DNA from 2 places in the Halobacillus sp. H74 genome. Region 2 is predicted to be linked to the other one. Evidence: a T-box and tRNA genes for the amino acid it is inferred to sense, from the RefSeq annotation. Region 2 holds a T-box; the other holds one or more tRNA genes.
The links. A T-box is a leader RNA that pairs with one kind of tRNA and senses whether it is charged. The one in region 2 lies ahead of pheS (phenylalanine--tRNA ligase subunit alpha), so its partner is inferred to be a tRNA-Phe.

Region 1: it encodes a tRNA-Phe, which carries the amino acid that the T-box ahead of pheS (phenylalanine--tRNA ligase subunit alpha) is inferred to sense. The anticodon was not compared.

Annotation. Positions count from the first base shown of each region.
Region 1 is NZ_JBQQCI010000001.1:553,498-564,301, reverse strand. Features, by position in the region: gene ACTWPX_RS02780 (Cof-type HAD-IIB family hydrolase) at 1-698, opposite strand, end outside; gene ACTWPX_RS02775 (DeoR/GlpR family DNA-binding transcription regulator) at 689-1,471, opposite strand; gene ACTWPX_RS02770 (adenylosuccinate synthase) at 1,707-2,996, shown strand; gene ACTWPX_RS02765 (TIGR00730 family Rossman fold protein) at 3,094-3,636, shown strand; gene ACTWPX_RS02760 (hypothetical protein) at 3,577-3,807, opposite strand; gene ACTWPX_RS02755 (hypothetical protein) at 3,946-4,425, opposite strand; tRNA gene ACTWPX_RS02750 (tRNA-Asp) at 4,570-4,646, shown strand; tRNA gene ACTWPX_RS02745 (tRNA-Phe) at 4,782-4,854, shown strand; gene ACTWPX_RS02740 (peptidoglycan DD-metalloendopeptidase family protein) at 5,334-6,647, shown strand; gene yycF (response regulator YycF) at 6,802-7,506, shown strand; gene walK (cell wall metabolism sensor histidine kinase WalK) at 7,512-9,356, shown strand; gene ACTWPX_RS02725 (YycH family regulatory protein) at 9,353-10,735, shown strand; gene ACTWPX_RS02720 (two-component system regulatory protein YycI) at 10,753-10,804, shown strand, end outside.
Region 2 is NZ_JBQQCI010000009.1:25,713-36,516, reverse strand. Features, by position in the region: gene infC (translation initiation factor IF-3) at 1-109, shown strand, start outside; gene rpmI (50S ribosomal protein L35) at 142-339, shown strand; gene rplT (50S ribosomal protein L20) at 370-726, shown strand; gene ACTWPX_RS17735 (DUF1294 domain-containing protein) at 789-1,070, shown strand; gene ACTWPX_RS17730 (TVP38/TMEM64 family protein) at 1,109-1,681, shown strand; gene ACTWPX_RS17725 (sigma-w pathway protein ysdB) at 1,984-2,388, opposite strand; gene ACTWPX_RS17720 (dUTP diphosphatase) at 2,501-2,983, shown strand; gene ACTWPX_RS17715 (M42 family metallopeptidase) at 3,206-4,291, shown strand; gene sspI (small acid-soluble spore protein SspI) at 4,503-4,721, opposite strand; gene ACTWPX_RS17705 (TrmH family RNA methyltransferase) at 4,841-5,575, shown strand; T-box leader at 5,633-5,854, shown strand; gene pheS (phenylalanine--tRNA ligase subunit alpha) at 5,900-6,934, shown strand; gene pheT (phenylalanine--tRNA ligase subunit beta) at 6,950-9,376, shown strand; gene rnhC (ribonuclease HIII) at 9,454-10,392, opposite strand; gene zapA (cell division protein ZapA) at 10,543-10,804, shown strand, end outside.

The DNA.
Region 1 (10,804 bases), on a different contig from region 2:
ATGGCCGCTGTATTTTCAATCGGGATATCTAAATAGCCGGCCAGCTTTTGTAAGGCTGATCCTTTGGAGGCGGACCTGTGTTCGAGTTCGAAATTATGATCGGCTGAACTGACGATCGTTAAATTTTGCGACGACTGAAATTGTTCCCAGCCTTCCTGCAGTTTTTCCTCATCAAACGAAAAGGCGAGGACATTATAAACAGGGTGGTGTGCTTCGATAATATCTTTGTAGGAATCAATAGAAAAAAAGCCGGTTTGACTGAACTGCTTTTCAAGAGCGGCCTCGAGCCTCTCGATATCTGAGTGAGGGTTTGCACTTCGAATGCGATCGAGCTCAATTTGAAGAAGCTCATGACCATTCTGAGGTGTCAGGATGGAGGAGTCACTGAATACCTCGTAGTAAAACTCCTTAGCTTCGAGCCACTTCAAGATTTTTTCCGCGTCTTTTTCCTCGATTGGTACAGCATCGAATAACGAACCGTCCGGTTGATGGATGGTCGCTCCGTTCGCCCCGATCACCCATGTATCAACAGGTAAATCCGCGAAAATTTGCCTGACATCAAATTCAGCCCGTCCCGTCGCAATGACGACTTCTACGTCTCTATCCTTAGCATATTGGATCGCTTTTATATTTTCCTCGCTGATTTGGTTTTTACTATTCAATAAGGTTCCGTCCAAATCGATGGCTATCAAGTCCATAGGTGCGACTCCTCCTCTTCTGTTACAATCAATTCCACATTGAATTTCTCCAACTGCTTTTGAAAATCCTCATTCGGAAGAAGGTCTGTAATGATGATGTCTACATCATTGAGGCTGGCAAATGAAAAGAACTCAGTGATTCCGAGTTTCGTATGGTCTGCCAGAACGATGACTTGATCTGCCTGCTGCATCATGTTGCGTTTCACCATACCATCCTCTTCGTGACCAATGCTTAGGCCTTGCTCTGAGATGCCCACAACTCCTATGAAAGCTTTGTCGACATGATAGCTTTTCAAGCGTTCAATTACAGAGGAACCATAAAGAAATTGATGCTCCTTCTGGAGATACCCTCCGAGCAGCTGAATGGATACGTCTTCAACGTTTGATAAAATTTCTGCCTGGTGAATCGAGTTTGTGATGATTGTAATATCCATCGGTCTCATACGATTCGCACATGCCTGGACGGTTGTGGATGTGTCTAGTATGATTTTGTCCCCTGTTTGAATTAAAGAAGCAGCTTTACTGCCGATTTGCTGTTTTTCAAACGACACTGTTTTCAACCGATTTGTATAATCCTTGATCGCATTATGAGAAGTAGGCAGAATCGCTCCGCCCCGCGTACGCACAATTGCTTTTCGCTCTTCCAATTTAACTAAGTCTCTTCGTGCTGTATCCCTTGATATATTGAACATCTCGCACATTTGATCAATGGATATACGACGATTTTCCTTTAGAAACTGGATGACTCCAATCAGCCGCTCTTCTTGGTACATGTGGAGGTCTCCTTCCATATCTCACCTTTTGTAAGTGATTATAAGTCATTATATAATTAAAATCAATTACAACTAAGTTTTATTAAGTTTTTATAATTGTCATACGATTGTAGTATAATCGAACGATATTTAATCCGATTTATTTATCGTTCGGAAATAGCGTTGACTTTACAAAGGTAAATTGGTAAACTGACGTTGGAAATCATATAAAACAAAAATTTGGCGGAGGTGCCTTATGTCTTCAGTAGTAGTCGTCGGAACCCAATGGGGGGACGAAGGAAAAGGCAAGATTACCGATTTTCTTTCACAAAATGCCGAAGTAGTCGCCCGTTACCAGGGTGGAAATAATGCTGGTCATACAATTAAATTTGATGGAATAACTTATAAACTTCATTTGATTCCTTCTGGGATCTTTTTTGATGATAAAACCTGTGTATTAGGGAATGGGATGGTCATCGATCCGAAAGCCATGCTTGAGGAATTGAAATACCTTCATGATAAAGGCGTATCAACGGACAACCTGCGCATCAGTAACCGGGCTCACGTGATTCTCCCTTATCACTTGAAACTGGATGCTTTGCAGGAAGAAGAAAAAGGCGCCAACAAGATCGGCACAACGAAAAAAGGAATCGGCCCAGCTTATATGGATAAAGCGGCCCGTACTGGAATTCGTATCGCTGACTTGATGGATAAGGAAAGCTTCCGTGAGAAGCTCGAGCAGAACCTGGCTGAGAAAAACCGTCTTTTTGAAAAGGTTTATGAAACAGAACCTTTCACGATTGAGGAAATCTTAGAAGAGTATTACGAATATGGTCAACAAATCGCTCAATATGTATGTGATACATCTGTTGTATTGAATAATAGCCTTGATGAAGGCCGCCGCGTCCTGTTTGAAGGAGCTCAAGGTGTGATGCTGGATATCGATCAAGGAACCTACCCATTTGTCACTTCCTCCAACCCTATTGCAGGTGGAGTGACGATTGGTTCTGGTGTCGGTCCTTCTAAAATCAAGCACGTCGTAGGGGTTTCCAAAGCTTATACGACACGCGTGGGGGATGGCCCATTCCCAACTGAACTGGAAAATGAAACCGGCGATCAGATCCGTGAAGTCGGTAAAGAATACGGAACGACGACTGGCCGACCGCGCCGTGTTGGCTGGTTTGACAGTGTAGTGGTCCGTCACGCACGCCGTGTAAGCGGAATTACCGATCTATCCTTGAATTCCATTGACGTGCTAACTGGAATTGAGACACTGAAGATATGTACCGCTTACAAATACCAGGGAGAAATCATGGAAGAGTTCCCTGCGAGTCTGAAGGTTCTTGCTGAATGCGAACCGGTATACGAAGAAATGCCGGGGTGGACGGAAGATATCACAGGGGCAGAATCATTGAGTGACCTTCCGGAAAATGCTCGTCACTATATCGAACGTGTGTCGCAGTTGACAGGCATTCCTTTGTCTATTTTCTCAGTTGGTCCAGACCGATCTCAAACGAACGTAGTACGCAGCGTATATAGCGAATAATAATCAACGTCTGGCTGACATAGTCAGGCGTTTTTTGTCATCCAGGAAATGTGGTATCCATCATTTGCTAAAGCAAGAAACAGGAAGGGTGTTTCACGTGAAACGAATTTGCGTTTTTGCCGGATCAAGTCAGGGCAATGATCCAGCCTATTTAGAAAAGACCCAAATGCTCGGCAAGTTGTTTGCCGAGAAAGGGATTGAGCTCGTTTATGGAGGCGCGAAAAGTGGTTTGATGGGTGTGCTGGCTGATGAAGTTCTGAAAGGCGGGGGAAACGTGACCGGAATAATGCCTACCCGTTTATTTGAAAAAGAAATCGTTCACCCTGATATAACCACAATGGTTGAGGTCGAGACGTTACATGAGCGGAAATCGAAGATGAGTGAGCTTGCTGACGGGTACATCGCTTTGCCTGGAGGCTTCGGTACATTTGAAGAGCTGTTTGAAACAATCAGCTGGGCGCAGATTGGTATTCATACGAAGCCGGTGGCCCTCTATAATATCAAAGGCTATTATACCCCGTTGGTCAATCTTATTGATCATGCTATTCAAGCAGGATTTGTTCCGGAAGATAACAGAGACCTAATCATCAATTCTGATCATCCAGAAAAGCTGTTGGAACTTATGCATCATAAAGGGTAACAGGATTATTAACCGATCTAACATTATTGATAATGTTAAAGTTTGTTGTTGCTTCTCACGAATCGCTTGTCGGTGGATGATTGCCGCGGGTACGGCCTCAGCTAACTTGGTCAAGAAAATCACTTGACCAAGTGGATCTTCGACTCGCGCTGTTTCCGCAGGCATCACCACCTAACGCTCATCGCGGAATCAACGAGGTCCATCTAAAAAAGACCAAACCCCTATACGATTTGGTCTGCAAATTAGTATGCTGTTTTGCAAGAGTCCCATCCAAACGGAACTACTAATTAATGAAAGACAGACTAGACTTTATACGTGAATGGTTTTAACAAATGCAAGACCGAGATAACGGTAGGTCACTTCAATTCTTTCTATAGACGTGTCTTCTGTTATACTAAGACCATAAATTTTCATAGGAGACTGACTTGCTGCTGCAGCCACTTTTTTTGAATCGAGAGGAGAGGTGTCAGGTCCTAAAGCAATCGTTTCATAATCTTGTAACCCTTTTTCTTCGTATAGTGCGTAAGTATCTGTAAGCATAAAACCTTTTTCTGAATCACTGATTTGCAGTTTGATATTGGATGGCGGTTGATTGTCGTTTATGGAAACATTTGTTATTTGAATGCTTCCTACTAGATTCTTGTTGCCGACCGCTACAATAACTGTATGTTTATCTTCTGTCGTACCGATCGACCCATAAGCCAGAGGGGGGTTGATTTTTAAGTAACCGATGAAAGAGATCAATAAAAGAATAAGGACATAGGATGCATAGCGTAATATCCTCTTCAAGTGGACCCTCCTTTCTTTATAAGATATTTATGATAGATAAAAAGCAATGATGTGGCCAAACTGATGATCTATGAAAATTCTATTGCGTCTATGGGGGACATGTGGTACGATAGTTATCGTTGCAGTAAACGAGTAAAGCACACTGGTCCGGTAGTTCAGTTGGTTAGAATGCCTGCCTGTCACGCAGGAGGTCGCGGGTTCGAGTCCCGTCCGGACCGCCATTTTTATTATAACACTCGCTTTGGTCGAAAACACACGTTATATGGCGGCTGAATAACTTTATTAAAGTCGAAGTTTGAGAGAAAGCTGTTGTAGGGTTTTGTGAGTACTTCACCGAAAAATTTCACTTTTACTATGGCTCGGTAGCTCAGTCGGTAGAGCAACGGACTGAAAATCCGTGTGTCGGCGGTTCGATTCCGTCCCGAGCCACTATTGAAAAGCCTGCGGTATCAATCCGCAGGCTTTTTTCGTCGTTCAAAGAATTAGAAAATAGCAGCCCTGAGATTCGTGCTATGGAAAAACTCCCTTACTTCGAAGGTTTGCTTAAACCTGTGGAGGCTGATCAAGAAGCTACCGTGTTTTACGTGGTGATGAAGTTATTCATGTTGGAAATTATATCATTTTGAGGAAAAGTTTAAAATAATAACCAAAATCATTAACTAAAGTTTAAATATATAGCGTTCTGTTTTCTCAATTTTTGTTACACTCCTGCAATATAATAATTACTTTTTACACTAAAAGCATAATAAAACACCTAATTTTTCGTAATTTTGGTAAGTAAATTATATATTTGTTACATCGATTGAATTTATGTTTAATCTAGGATTTTGCTATGATAAGTTAAACAAGTGAAACTATAATTATTATAAATATATATAAAGATTAACAATTTCAGGAGGATTTGGGGAATGTGGAAAAAAACAGTTATTGTAGCTTTGCTTGTTATCATCCTTAGTGTAGGGACGGTTTATGCTGAAAATTCTCTTCAAACGGTTTACCACGTTTATGTTGATGATAAACCGATAGGAATGGTAGAAAATAAAGAGACGGTGAATTCCTATTTAAATGATTATAAGAAGGAGGCAGAAAAGAATCATGAGAATTGGGAATTGACCATTGATGAGAAGGTCACCTTTGAATCTGAGAAGGTTTTTTCACCTGCAAAGGAAGAAGACAAGGTGATAGAAGCGTTGAGAGAAGAGATTTCTCTTGCGGTGGAAACGGTTCAATTGAAAGTCAATGATCAAACGGTTGCCCATCTGCCTAATCAAGAGAAAGCCGATCAAGTCGTGAAAAAATTAAAAGAGACACATGTGAAACCGGAAATTCTTGAAAAGGTCGAAGAACGGAAAATGGAAAATGAGGCGGTAGAGGTTTCTCAAGGGGAAGAGGCTGTAGTGGATGTATGGTTAACGTCTCCTCTTTCATTTGAAAAGAATAAGGTAGCCCCAACGCAAGTCAACACGGTGAAAGAAGCTGTATCGAGAATACAAAATGGCGAGAGTTTCTCCAAGGAATTGACGAAAAGCGATTTTATGAAGACTCACTTCCCAGCAGATGATCTCCTTGATGCTAACAATGGGCCCCTGACTGATGTCATCGTTCAGAAAAAAGAACGAGAGGTCATAAAACTCGAACATAAAGTAGAAGTTAACAACACGGACAAACTTTATGAAGGTGAAAAGAAAGTGGAGCAAGAGGGGAAAGACGGAGAGAAAGAAATCCATAAACAAATAACCATAAGGAATGGCACCAAGGAAAAAGAAGAAACATTGAAAGAGGAAGTAATCGATGAACCAGTCAAGAAGGTCATTTTGAAAGGCACAAAAGAGATTCCTTCGAGTGGAACAGGCGATTTTGAGTGGCCGGCAGTCGGCGGGTCGATTACGAGTAAGAAAGGTGAGCGATGGGGGAGAGAGCACAAGGGCATTGATATCGCAGGTGTAGAGGACCGCACCATCAAGGCATCCGATCATGGCGAAGTGAAGGTTGCTGAATTTCAAAGAGGATTCGGCAATAAAGTGGTGATCGATCATAAAAATGGATATGAAACGGTCTATGCCCACCTTTCCAAAATCGATGTGGAGCCTGGTCAGACAGTTACTCGTGGAGAATCCCTCGGGGTAATGGGAACGACAGGTAACTCTACAGGGGTCCATCTTCACTTTGAAATTCATGAAAAAGGAAGCGTCAAGAACCCGTTATCCTATGTATCGAAATGAATATCTCCGCTATGAATTTTTTCATAGCGGTTTTTTTCTTTTTATAGGGAAATGGTAATACGGGGAAAAGCTTTTAGATGAAGTAAGACATTTGCCATTAAATGAGTTAAAATAAGAGAAAGAATAGAAGACGAGGAAAAGGATGTGACGGAAGATGGCGCAAAAAATCTTAGTGGTAGACGATGAAAAACCGATTGCTGATATATTGAAGTTCAATTTAGAAAAAGAAGGTTATGAAGTTGTCTGTGCCTATGATGGGGACGATGCTGTCGTCAAAACAGACGAAGAAAATCCAGAACTGATTCTATTGGATATCATGTTACCTAATAAAGACGGCAATGAAGTTTGCCGGGAAGTAAGAAAAAGACATAACATGCCGATTATTATGCTGACGGCTAAAGATGCAGAAATCGATAAAGTGCTCGGTTTGGAAATGGGGGCCGATGACTATGTAACGAAGCCATTTAGCAATCGTGAATTGATTGCAAGGGTGAAGGCGAATCTGCGTCGTCAACAACATGAGCCTGAAGATGGTGCTCAACAAACCAAAGATATTACGATTGGTCGTTTAGCGATTCACCCTGATGCTTACACGGTCACCCGTGACGGAAATTATATTGAATTGACACACCGTGAGTTCGAATTATTACATTACCTCGCACGCCATATCGGACAGGTTATGACACGTGAGCATCTGTTGGAAACGGTGTGGGGATATGATTACTACGGTGATGTTCGTACAGTCGATGTTACAGTAAGGCGTCTACGTGAAAAAATCGAGGAGAGTCCGAGCAATCCGATTTGGATCGTTACACGCCGCGGTGTAGGCTATTACTTGAGAAATCCAGAGCAGGATTAGCGTTGATGAAAAGGGTTGGCTTTTTTCAGTCGGTCAGGCTGAAATTGATTGTCGTGTACATTTTACTTCTTTTATTAGGCATCCAAGTGATTGGTGCCTATTTTGTTGATCGGTTGGAAACACAGCTCACCAACAACTATACAAGCTCGGTGCAGGGTCAACTGAACTCACTTGCCTTCAGTTTACAAAGTGCGTTCAATACAGAGCGTAATGAAGATACAACTACTCTGGCAGCGGATGCCCAGGGACTGATCAATGACTTCGGAAGTGGAAACGAAGATATCCGTAAACTGCAGGTCATTGATAGTAATCCTAATATTATTGCTTCCATCAGCCGGGATCAGGACGACCAATCGGTGATCGGGAAGAAAGTGACCGATTTAAGAATTACGAAAGTGTTTTTGTTTGGTGACCCCACAGAACCGAAAGAAATGCTTGATAAGGAAACAAATGAACGGGTTTATGTTGGCTCGAAACCGATTGCGGATGAAACAGGGAATGAAGTTCTCGGAGTTCTCTATTATGAAGTCTATATGTCTGACATCTATAAGCAGCTCCAAGCAATCAATAGTATTTTTACAAAAGGGACATTCCTCGCCATTGCAGTGACGGCCTTGCTCGGTATTTTGGTGGCAAGAACGATCACGAGACCGTTGACTCAAATGAAGAAACAAGCGCAAATCATGGCGACGGGGGACTTCTCGCAAAAAGTGGATGTCAAAGGAAATGACGAAATCGGACAGCTTGGCATTACCTTCAATGATCTGAACGACAAATTGAAGTTAGCCCAGGCTACAACAGAAGGAGAACGGCGGAAATTAAGTTCTGTTCTGTCGAATATGTCGGATGGGGTCATTGCTACGGATCGTCTGGGTGCCATCATCTTGATGAATGCTCCCGCCTCGAAACTGATTGGTCAATCATTTGAAGAGGTCCAGGGCCAATCGTTGGTAGATGTGCTTGATTTGAATGATCAAATTGAGGACATTGCTGAAGTGGAAGAAGCAGGATCAATGATTATTGACTTGAGCAATGAAGATACCCACTTATTGTTGAAAGCGAATTTCTCTGTTGTTCAGGATGAAAATAATGAAATGAATGGTTTCATATCGGTAATCAGTGATGTAACTGAACAACAGCGGGTCGAAAAAGAAAGGCGGGAGTTTGTTTCAAACGTGTCTCATGAACTCCGAACCCCATTGACTACGATGCGCAGTTATATTGAAGCTTTAAATGATGGTGCGTGGCAAGATCCTGAAATTGCCCCAAGATTCCTGGGTGTCACCCAGAATGAAACCGATCGGATGATCCGTCTGGTGAATGATTTATTACAGCTCACGAAGATGGATCACAAGGAGACGAGTCTTATGAAAGAGCGGGTGGAATTCGTCAGCTTTTTCGATAATATCGTCGATCGGTTTGAAATGAATAAAGATGAAAAAATGAACTTTATCCGCAGTATGTCGAATAAAAGCATGTATGTTTGGATGGATAAAGATAAAATTACGCAAGTGTTAGATAATATTATTTCCAATGCCATCAAGTATTCACCTGAAGGCGGCACCATCCGTTTCGCTGCTCAATCCACGAAAAAGCAGCTGCGGGTCAGTGTCACAGATGAAGGGATCGGCATGCCGGCGGATACGGTAGATAAGATCTTTGACCGCTTCTACCGTGTTGATAAATCCCGTGCAAGAGAAATGGGAGGCACAGGCCTGGGTCTGGCTATTGCCCGGGAAATGATTGAAGCTCACCATGGGAAGATTTGGGCGGAAAGCCAAGAAGGTAAAGGCACAACAGTTCACTTTACTCTCCCGCTCATGAACCAGAAGCGGAGGGGACAGTCATGAATATAGAAACGATGAAGTCTGTCATTTTAGTAATCTTGATTGCTTTCAGTCTGGTTTTGTCGGTTGCGTTGTGGAATTATCAGCCGGAGACTGAAACGGTGGATGATGATGGGCTAATTGAAGATACCCAACTGGATGAAGACATCGGTGGCGAACAAACGATACCCGGTCTCGTCATCCCTGATCAAGTTGTCTTCCACGAAGAAGGGACCTCTTACTCTTTCAAAGATTCAGATGATGAATGGTCCTTTTTTCAACAAATCCAGGAATGGGAATTATCAGCGATGGACTTGAATCCGGATCCTATAAACTTTGAAAATCACGAAAATGCTGTCGAAGTTATTTTTCCTACAACAATCCCGCTGCAGACAGTGGGCGATCTGTTCATGGCAGATCGGGAACTGTTGGGGAATACGACTCAGTCCTTTGATCGGATGTTCTTAGTCCATCATGCAAATGATCAACCTCCGACATCCTATGAACTCTGGTTTGTCGATTCTGAGGGAGATGGGAATATTGCTAAGTTGCAGGCGACCATATCAGCAAGCGCCGGGGAGCGGGCGTTAAGTGTGTTGAGTAATAAAGACAAACTCCAGGAGCAGGTCCGGGTGGCAGATGCCTTTGGTAATGAGGAAACAGAAGGGATGGGGGCTCATCATATTTACCTTCCTAAAGAGGAAGTTCCCATCCCGAGGGTTGTACTCCAACAAACGGAGTCCATCCCGGTTACTCCGTTGCGAAATGACCTTTTCCCATCTCCGGATCTAGTGTCTATTTATAATACGAACAGTGGAGCAAGACGAGCCAAAACTGCTGAACGCCAGCTGGATGCTATTGATGAGCGACGGATGGAATATGTGGTGATGATCCCTAATAGTGCGAATTCGAGCAATTTGGGGAGTTATGAGTTACTTACGAAAAGTGTTGAAGATGTGAACAGCCATTTAGGCTGGACCAATGATTTTCGGTTGAATGAATTATTGTCGTACCAGAACTTGAATCAGGTGCAGTATCGTATGTATCATAATGACCTGCCCATCATGGAGAACCAGGATACTACAGGGTTAGCGAATATATTACTCAGTTATGAGCAAGGGGAGATCCAAACTTATAATCGTCCGCTGATCAAGTTCGAGTCGGTGAATGAACAAGTTCTGGGGAACATTCCCTCTGGTGAAGAAGTTCTGGAAGATCTCCAGCAGTCGGGAAATTATGACCTTGAAGACATTCAAGGTCTTGAAATAAGATACAAATTGGAAGAACAGAATAACAGGTTAGTGTTCAATCTGATACCGAAATGGTATATCCAGACCAGCACAGGCAGTTGGAATGAGTTATATGGTGAAAATCTGACAATGCAGAATGAAGAAGTTTCGTAACTAAGGAGGCAGCGGAGATGCAGTGGGGTCAAATAAAAATATTGTTCATTCTCAGCTTTCTGGTTCTCG
Region 2 (10,804 bases):
ACTTGAACGCATGGCGGAAGAGTGCAAAGATGTTGCCCAAGTTGAGACCAAGCCTAAGATGGAAGGTCGTAGTATGTTCTTAATGCTTGCTCCTCTTAATGAGAAGTAAGTAAGGGTATCAAGTAAAAGGAGGAAATTCACATGCCAAAAATGAAAACCCATAAAGGTTCTCAAAAACGCTTTAAAAAGACTGGAACAGGTAAAGTGAAACGTTCCCATGCATTCACTAGCCACTTGTTCGCGAATAAATCTACTAAGCAAAAGCGTAAATTGCGTAAAGCGACTCTTGTTTCTGCTGGAGACTATCGTCGTATCAAGCATATGCTTCCGAAAGACTAATAAAGAACGATTTAAATAGGAGGGATTACCATGCCACGAGTAAAAGGTGGAACAGTGACACGTAAGCGTCGTAACCGTGTCCTTAAACTAGCAAAAGGTTATTATGGTTCAAAACATGCACTATTCAAAACTGCAAAGCAACAAGTAATGAAATCAGGTCAATATGCTTATCGTGACCGTCGTCAGAAAAAACGCGACTTCCGTAAGCTATGGATCGCTCGTATCAACGCTGCAGCGCGTTTGAACGACATCTCTTACAGCCGTCTTATGCACGGTTTGAAGCTTGCAGGTATCGAAGTGAACCGTAAAATGCTTGCAGATCTTGCTGTCAATGATGAGCAAGGTTTCGCTAGCCTGGCAGACCAAGCTAAATCTGCACTTAAATAATTATAGAAAAGAGCCATTTCCGTTCGGTGGGAAATGGCTCTTTTTTTGAATGGGGAATGTACATGGATGCCTTTATATATCTTCTTATCTATATGTTATTGATGAACATATGGTTATTTTCCCTCATGGGTATAGATAAGCGGAGGTCTAAAAGAAAGTCATGGCGTATCAAAGAAAGGAATTTATGGACAGTAGCGTTAGTAGGGGGAGCGGCCGGAGGGTGGATTGGCATGAAGCTTTACCGTCATAAAACAAAGCACAAAGCATTTATGTTTCTTTTTCCTATCTTAGCAATCATTCACCTCGCAGCATTAGCTTACATTACCAGTGAGTTCTATCTCTGATCGCCCTGTCATATTATGTAGACAGGGAGGGGAATGGTATGGGCGAAACACCGAATGCAATCCTTGCGTGGTTAGAACATCGAGAAGCCTGGGCGCCGCTCTTATTCATAGGTATTCATTTGTTAAGACCTTTTTTATTTTTACCTGTGATGCTTGTATGCATTACTGGGGGTGTATTGTTCGGACCAATTGCTGGCACTGCTTACTCCATCATAGGTACAATGCTATCAAGCTTACTCTTTTACAGAACTATTAGACTTGTGCCTTCATGGTTGAAGAAGTTGAAGGTTTTAAAAGAGCGGTGGTTAAAGAAAAGTGCTAATCTTACTGTGAAGCAAGTGGCTGTTTTGCGCCTGGTCCCTTTCATACACTTTCATTTGTTATCTTATTGTTTGTTAGAAATCAGTGCAAATTTCAAGGAATATACAAAGTCTTCGTTATTTGCGAATCTTCCTTTAGCACTCGTATATACGTCAGTAGGGCAGTGGATTACATTATTTTCTATACCGATGATGTTTGCATTTTCAGGTGCTTTGATCGGTTTGTGTTTTATGATCAGAAAAAGATACGAAGTTTTTGTATGGAGTGATTTCTTCCAGACATCTGCTTAAAGAATGTATTTCACGAAGAAATTAAAGAGTATTGCTACCAAGCAGCTGACTATGTATGTCGGGGAAAACCTTACGTCCTTATATAATAAATGGGAGAGGGAGAGGGAGAGGGAAAGGGAGACGAGTCGACTTGACTCGTCTCCCTTTCCCTCTCTCCATTAGGCTTTTCCTAATAGGAACAATGAATAATCTTTAGTTATTGTAACGTTTATTTCACTCGTTTTGGGGTGCCTCTGCCTCAATCCATGGGTGGATCACAATAGCGCCCTGTTATATCATTGAATTACAACAAATAATGATACTCAATCATTCCCGCCTTTAAGTGGGTGGATGATCAGTCTGTTGACAGGATATTTCCACTCGATTGAGGCATGGGGGTAGCGTATTAAAATTTCCTGTTCCATGAAATAGATATCTTCACGATCAAGCCCTTGCAGTTTTTCTGGATTGTGGGCACTCACATTAATGTTAACCACTTCAAATGAATCCTCAGTCGTTCCTAAGTATTTTTCCCCTTCAAAAACATTCCCTTTTAATGTAATCAGGAAATTTTCCTTAGTGTTTTCCTTATTGTCATGAAAATAAAATTCCCTCTTGTCCCTGGCTAACTCTAACTTCCTTCGTGGATTTACGATGAATTTATAGGCTGTATAAATGATGAACGCGATTGCTATCAATAATAGTAAACGGAACAAAATAATTATCATATCGATCGTCTCCCTAATTGTAGGTTCATAGCATACATACGAATAGGCGTGTCCATTTGTTTCAAAAAATGATACATTATTGGAGAGAATTTTTGAAAAGGAGATTCATAATATGAATTGGGAACCATTATATCTCATGCAAAGGCGTCTAGACCAGTATATTGAAAATCAGCACCAACTTCAAAAAGGTGAAAAAGTGGAAGAAAAAATCTTAGCACTCCTTGTGGAAGTCGGGGAACTTGCAAACGAAACCAGATGTTTTAAATTCTGGAGTACTAAAGGTCCCAGTGAGAAACAAGTCATTTTAGAGGAATATGTAGATGGAGTTCATTTTTTGCTTTCTTTAGGTATTGATTTAGAGTTCATGTACCATTCTGAACATACTGAAGCTTATGATTCTCAAACTGATGCATTTTTGAGCATATATAAATCCATTGAGCAATTTCGTCTTTATAAAAGTGAAGAATCCTATATGGCCCTTTTCCATGAGTATTTGCAATTAGGTTTGACTCTTGGGTTAACAGAGGGAGAACTTATCAAAGCCTATGAAGATAAGAATCAAGTCAACTTCAAGCGCCAAGATGAAGGTTATTAAGAGGATATTTGGTGGAAGAGTTTGTTGATTTTAAAAGAGCAGGAAATGACCGGGATAGGATGTGAGCTGAGCTGTTGTATTTCTTCTTGATATTAGATAGCTTCCTGCAATGGCTATCTAACGTGATTTAAGGAAACCAGAAGATTAAAAGACGCAATTTTTTGTGAAATCGCTTCAAAAGGTTTATAATATCATTGGAAACGAAAAGGAGGAAACATACATATGGCAAAGACTGATGAAACGTTGAAAATGTTGAAAGATTTGACAGATGCCAAAGGTGTGCCTGGTAATGAAAGAGAAGCTCGCGATGTGATGAAACAGTATATCACTCCGTATGCAGATGAAGTGTTTACGGATAACTTGGGCAGTCTGATCGCTAAAAAAGTAGGAAATAAAAAAGGGCCTAGTATCATGGTAGCCGGCCACCTTGATGAAGTCGGTTTTATGGTGACGAGAATTGATGATAACGGCTATATCTACTTCCAAACTGTCGGTGGATGGTGGAGCCAAGTGATGCTCGCTCAACGTGTTACGATCATGACACGTAACGGTGACTTGACTGGTGTGATCGGTTCAAAACCTCCACATATTCTGCCTCCAGAACAACGCAAAAAAGCCGTAGATATCAAAGACATGTTCATTGATATCGGTGCTTCAAGTAAAGAAGAGGCGCTCGAGTTTGGTGTGAAGCCAGGAGACTCTGTTGTTCCTTATTTTGAATTCACACAAATGAAAAATGAAAAAATGCTGCTTGCTAAAGCATGGGATAACCGTATCGGTTGTGCAATTGCTATAGAAGTATTGAAGCAGCTGAAAGGTGAAAAACATCCGAACATTGTTTATGGAGTGGGTACTGTTCAGGAGGAAGTAGGTTTACGTGGTGCTCGTACTTCAGCTAACATGATCAACCCGGACATTGCTTTCGGTGTTGATGTTGGAATTGCCGGAGATACGCCTGGTGTCTCAGATAAAGATGCATCAAGCAAGATGGGGGATGGACCGCAAATCATCCTTTATGATGCTTCTATGATCTCTCACAAAGGTTTGCGTGATTTTGTGACAGATACAGCTGATGAGCGTGAGATTCCATATCAGTTTGATTCCTTGGCAGGTGGAGGGACGGATTCAGGTGCAATCCATTTAAGCCACGATGGCGTGCCAGCACTATCAATCACTATAGCAACCCGTTATATCCATTCACATGCAGCAATGCTGCACCGGGATGATTTTGAAAACGCGGTACGATTGATTGTAGAAGTGATCAAAGGTATGGATGCAGATACAGTACAACGCATTACTTTTAAATAAGTCGAAAGCCAACCCTCTCTAAATGGGTTGGCTTTTTCGTTCTTGCCCAGGTAAGGATGAATTACCAGACTGGGCAGACCTTATTTTTGGTTAAAGCTATATCCAGTACCAGTGTCTCTCCTGAGGACGTAAGTGGCCCCTTTGCGTGGAAACCTTGGCGGGGAGGTTTTTACAGGCTGGACCCCTCGCATAAGCCGCTTAACCAAACTTATTACTGGTTGGATTGCTTAAGTCCTTGTTCCAGCGTACCCAGGATTTCCTGTTTTTCCGATTCATCTGATTCTTTCCACAACATTTCAAAAAAGACTCCCAGCCCTGGAAGCATTTTCTCTTCCCCTTTTTGCAGGGCATCATCAATCGTAGCTTCAAGCTGTTGGGCATCGTGGCCACTGACATTTGAAAGGATTGCTGCTCTTAAGTTCAGATTCATGTTGAATCAACCTCCTTTTTCTATACTTAAATCGTAATAATATTCTTTCTTAGTTTGACCAACACGGCTTCTGCTATGTATGATAAATGAGAAATAAACACGTAAATGAGGGACAAAAAATGCTGACTTCCTTACAAAATGCAAAAGTGAAGGAATGGAAAAAACTACATAAGCGGAAGTATCGCGACATGAAGGGACAGTTTCTTGTTGAAGGTGTTCACCTGGTAGAAGAAGTACTTAAAAGTGATTGGGATGTTGTTGAACTTATCTTTCGTGAAGGAACTGAATTCCCATTTCCAGAGGGTATTAGAGTTACAGAAGTAAGTGGACAGGTTTTTGCAGCCATTGCCGAAACGGAAACCCCTCAAGGAATTGCCGCTCTCGTAAAACAGAAAAAGTTGTCATATACTCCTGGTAATTTGACCTTGATGATTGATGCTGTGCAGGATCCCGGAAACATCGGTACATTAATCAGAACGGCTGATGCAGCAGGGTTTGATGATGTCATTTTGGGTACAGGTTGTGTGGATCTATATAATGATAAGGTCATTCGATCAACTCAAGGTTCCATTTTCCACGTACCTATCCATACCGGAGACCTTCAAAAATATATAAACCACATGAAAAAACACAATGTAGAGATATGGGCAGCTGCTTTACAAGAGGCAACGCCATTTCAACAGCTTGAGACTCCCGGAAAGGCTGGATTGATTGTCGGGAATGAAGGGCAAGGTATAAAAGAAGATTTGATTTCACAATCAGATCAGCGGGTCTATATTCCAATCTACGGTCAAGCGGAGTCATTGAATGTTGCAATTGCTGGCGCGGTCTTGATGTACCATTTGAGAGGCTAAGGTTGCATCGATCATCGTCTTTGTCTATAATGTACTCAGTTGAAAGAATTTCATTATTGAAAAGCGTTGAAAGAGCAAAGTAAATGAATGTAAATCATTTCAGGAAGGAAGCACCTTGGACTGGAAGTGCTTCTAATGTGACATTTATTGAAATTTCACTCTGGAGCTGACCATTTTTTGGTCCGGATTCCATATCCGTTATTGTATCGAAGTGGGCACATTCAACATGTGTCAACAAGGGTGGTACCGCGAATCGACCATATAAGTCTCGTCCCTTTTTTAGGGATGGGACTTTTTTATTTTCATATAAAGGAGGAAAATGAGATGAAAGAACGTTTAGAACAGTTGAAGCAGGAGGCTTTACAGAAAGTTGAAAATGCTGATTCTGTCCAAAATCTAAAAGATGTCAGAATTGAATACTTAGGAAAAAAAGGGCCGATTACTGAGGTTCTTCGAGGTATGGGCAAGTTATCAAAAGAAGAGCGACCAGTCATTGGTCAATTGGCCAATGATGTCCGTGAGAATATAGCCGAAGCGATAGAAGCGAAGCAAACTCGTTTAGAGGATGAAGCAATGGAAAAACAATTGGAGGAAGAGAGTGTTGATGTCACTTTGCCTGGTCGTCCAGTTCAAGTAGGAGGACCGCATTTATTGACGAGCATCGTTGAGGAAATTGAAGACCTGTTTATAGGAATGGGCTTTGAAATTAAAGAAGGTCCAGAAGTGGAGACTGATTATTATAACTTCGAAGCTCTGAATTTGCCAAAAGGTCATCCAGCTCGAGATATGCAGGATTCATTCTATATTACAGAAGAATTGTTAATGCGTACGCATACATCTCCTGTACAAGCACGTACTATGGGAGCGAAGAATGGCAGTGAACCCGTTAAAATGATTTGCCCCGGTAAAGTATACCGCCGTGACACTGATGATGCCACCCACTCTCATCAATTCACACAAATTGAAGGTTTATTAGTAGATAAACATGTACGGATGAGCGACTTGAAAGGTGTTTTGAATGCTTTTGCCAAGCAAATGTTCGGTTCAGACCGGGAAATCCGTCTTCGTCCAAGTTTTTTCCCTTTCACAGAACCTTCTGTAGAGATGGACATCTCATGTAAAGTTTGTGGAGGAAAAGGGTGTTCAGTCTGTAAGGGTACAGGTTGGATAGAAATTTTAGGTGGCGGCATGGTCCACCCTAACGTTTTGGAGTTGGCAGGTTATGATTCTGCAGAGTACTCTGGATTCGCTTTCGGTATGGGACCAGAGCGGATTGCTATGCTGAAATACGGAGTGGACGACATCCGGCATTTCTATACGAACGACATCCGATTCTTAGAACAGTATCATAAGGCATAAAGGAGGAATAGAGAAATGCTTGTATCATTAAATTGGCTGCAAGAATATATAGACGTGAGTAATTACTCTCCAGAAGAGTTAGCAGAAATCATTACTAAGACAGGGATTGAAGTAGAAAGTGTTGAACCTGTGGCAGATACGGTTACAGGTGTAGTCGTCGGGCAGGTCCGTTCCTGCGAGCAGCACCCTAACGCAGACAAATTAAACCTTTGCCAAGTAGACATCGGTGAACAAACCCTGCAAATTGTTTGCGGAGCCCCGAATGTAGCTCAGGGACAAAAAGTACCTGTTGCCACGCCTGGAGCCGTACTGCCAGGAGATTTCAAAATTAAGAAAACGAAATTACGTGGTGAAGAATCGAACGGGATGATATGCTCGTTGCAGGAACTAGGCGTAGATGAAAAGGATGTTCCAAAAGAATTTACTGATGGGATTTTTGTTTTTCCGGAGGATGTTGAGGTAGGAACCGATGCTGTATCTCTCCTTAACCTCGATGACTTGATCATTGAACTCGGTTTGACACCGAATCGTTCTGATGCTTTAAGTATGGCAGGGGTTGCATACGAAGTAGCAGCAGCGATTGATGGTTCTTACGAGCTAGCGGAAGAAGACGTAAAACCTGCTGAAGAGAATGCGGCAGATTATATATCAGTCTCTGTAAAAGATACAGATGCCAATCCTTACTATGGAGCTTTTGTAATTAAGAATATCCAGGTCGGCACCTCTCCTCTATGGATGCGTAACCGTCTCACCGCAGCAGGCATACGCCCGATTAATAATGTTGTTGACATAACGAACTATGTTTTGATGGAGTATGGTCAACCTTTACATGCTTTCGATTACGATCGCTTTGGTTCGAAAACGGTTTTGACAAGACGGGCTGGTGAAGGTGAAACGATTAAAACTTTAGACGATCAGGAACGAACATTGACACCTGAACACTTGGTGATTACTAATGGTGAAGAGGCACACGCCATTGCAGGAGTAATGGGGGGAGCGAAATCTGAAGTGCAGGATGATACTTCAACCATCATTCTGGAGGCTGCTTATTTCAATCCATCTGTGGTTCGCCAATCTTCGAAGGATCATGGTTTGCGTAGTGAGTCCAGCACTAGATTCGAAAAAGGTGTTGATCCTAATCGTGTTGAACGAGCGGGTAAACGTGCATGTGAACTTCTCCAGAAATATGCCTGCGGGACCGTATTAAATGGAGTAGTGAGCCATGATGAATTAGATCGCTTTGAAAAGAAGGTCAACGTAGTGACAAGTGTGATTAACAATCGGTTAGGCACAGAAATCACGACTGATGAAATGGCAGATATCTTTCGCCGTCTGCAATTTTCTTTTGAACAAGATGGAGAAGAATTCGCCGTCTCTATTCCTACGAGACGAGGAGATATTACCATTTTTGAAGACATGTTAGAAGAAGTCGCACGTATTTATGGGTATGACAACCTCCCTTACACGTTACCCCAGGGTGCTTCTCAAGCAGGTGGATTGACTCTGGAACAACAGTTGAAACGCAGAATGAAGCATTACTTTGAAGGCGCAGGATTGCATGAAACGATTACTTACTCACTGACACATGAAAAGAAAGCATCCATGTTAGTTAGTCCAGAAGTAAGTGCCCGTGCAAATAATCCTGTCGGGTTGGCCATGCCGATGAGTGAAGATCATGGTTACCTGCGTTTAAGCATGCTTCCGGAAATATTGCAATCCCTGTCATACAATGTGGCAAGAAAGCAGGAAAATCTGGCTTATTATGAAGTAGGTACTGTTTTCATCAGTGAAGAGCAAAAGGTGACGAAACAACCTGATGAAGTGTTGCGTGCTTCTGGGGCCATAACGGGGCAATGGGTAAGCCACCCTTGGCAGCAAGAGAAAAAACAGGTCGACTTTTTCGTCGTGAAAGGTATATTGGAAGGACTCAGCAAACAGCTGGATCTACCTTTCACATACGAGGAAGCCAAACTTCCACATATGCATCCGGGCCGGACGGCTACTGTTGCTGTTGCGGGAAAAACGATAGGATTCGCGGGACAAGTTCATCCGAAGTTGCAAAAAGAGCTTGGATTGAAAGAAACTTATGTGTTTGATGTGAATTTAGAAGAACTCTTCCAAGAATATGTAAAAGAGGAAACTTTCCAGGCGATTCCTCGTCACCCATCTGTATCAAGAGATATTGCTCTGGTCGTAAATGAGCAGGTATCTGCAGGAACCATTGAGGAGACGATTGCAGAAGCTGGATCTCCACTCGTTAAAGATGTACAGGTTTTTGATGTATATCAAGGAGAACACTTGCCAGAAGGGAAGAAATCCTTAGCCTATAGTCTTCTTTATCTCGATCCATTACGAACATTGAAGGATCAAGAGGTAGAGGAAACTCATAACCGGATTTTATCGGCTGTCAAAGAAAGGCATGAAGCAGAGTTGCGCGGCTGACTCATAGGAAAGGGTACCTTGAATTTCAAGGTACCCTTTTCAATTTTTTAAAAAATTGAAAAAATATGCCTGTGTATTCATTTTACTAATTTCTTGGCTTTTTGTGTGTTAGCGAAATGGACTTTGGCTAACTCTTCAAGTTTAGATTCACCATAGGCTTCAATAATAGCAGCACCAGCTTTATCCACTTTGGAAGAAGCACCTTTGGGTATAGGTAAGCCTGTATCAAACTCTAACTGGTTCATAGCTTTTACAAATGCGGAGCGGGCAAGAATCGACCCTGTGGCCACTGCAATGGAATGACTTTCTGCTTTTGTCATGAAATACACATTTTCCTGAAGAAACAAATTTTCACTCTTTAGATGTTTTTGATAAACATGCGGTTCTGAAAACTGGTCCACTAGTATCCCAGCTGGTTTTTCAGGTTCGATTTTTTCTAATAGACGTGTGAGGGCCTGGTGGTGAAGAATGGTTTTGATCTTTCCTTGGCTCCATCCTTTGCGCTGCCATTGATTGTATTTCTTATTCGGAAGGCGTAAGAGACTATACGGAATTTTCATTGAGACAATGTCTTTGGCCAAATCAGTGACTTGAGCATCTGACAAGTTCTTGGAATCCTTTATACCGATTGCTTTCAATTGAGGAATCTGTTCTTTTGTAACATATGCCGCCGCGACAGTTATGGGGCCGAAATAATCTCCTGTACCCGCTTCATCTGAACCGATATGAGAGCTTTGGAACAACCTATCATCAGGGTAGAATTCATGTTGGTTCACACTGCTTTTTTTCTTTTTTTGTGAAGAGGTGTTTGTCACATCCCCCCATCTCCCCGCTTCTGCTTCAGGGTTTTGCCCTTGGAACAGTACCTTTCCGGAACGGTAAGCGGTAATCATGCAGTTGCTGGTTTTGGCTGCGAACAATGCATGTGAAGGAGGGCTCGCTTTTTGTTGTTTTGCGTAATGTTTTTTCATTTCCTCCAAAGTAGAGGCGGGTAATTTTAATACAACCTGGGGCATAATGAGTTCCTTTCTGTATTAGAAAATGATAAGGACAGTATAGCAAATTGGATAGGAAATGAGAACATTTGCTAAATACGTCCATATTGGTTTCCTAATTGTAAGCCTTCGTGTTAATATAAAGTTTAGGATTGAGAGAAACTAGGGGGTATGTATGTGTCGCAGTCAGACCAAGGAAAAAAAAGAATTACAGTGGAGATCAATAAACGGTCTTACACTATAGTTGGTCATGAGGAGCCCCATCATATCCGTATGGTATCTAGTCTGGTGGATCAGAAAATGCGTGAAATTCATGAAGCGAACCCTAGTCTAGATACGGCAAAGCTCGCCGTATTGACCGCTGTGAATACAATGAACGAATATATGAAATTGAAGGAAGAGTGTACAGAACTGATGAACTATATTGAAAAGA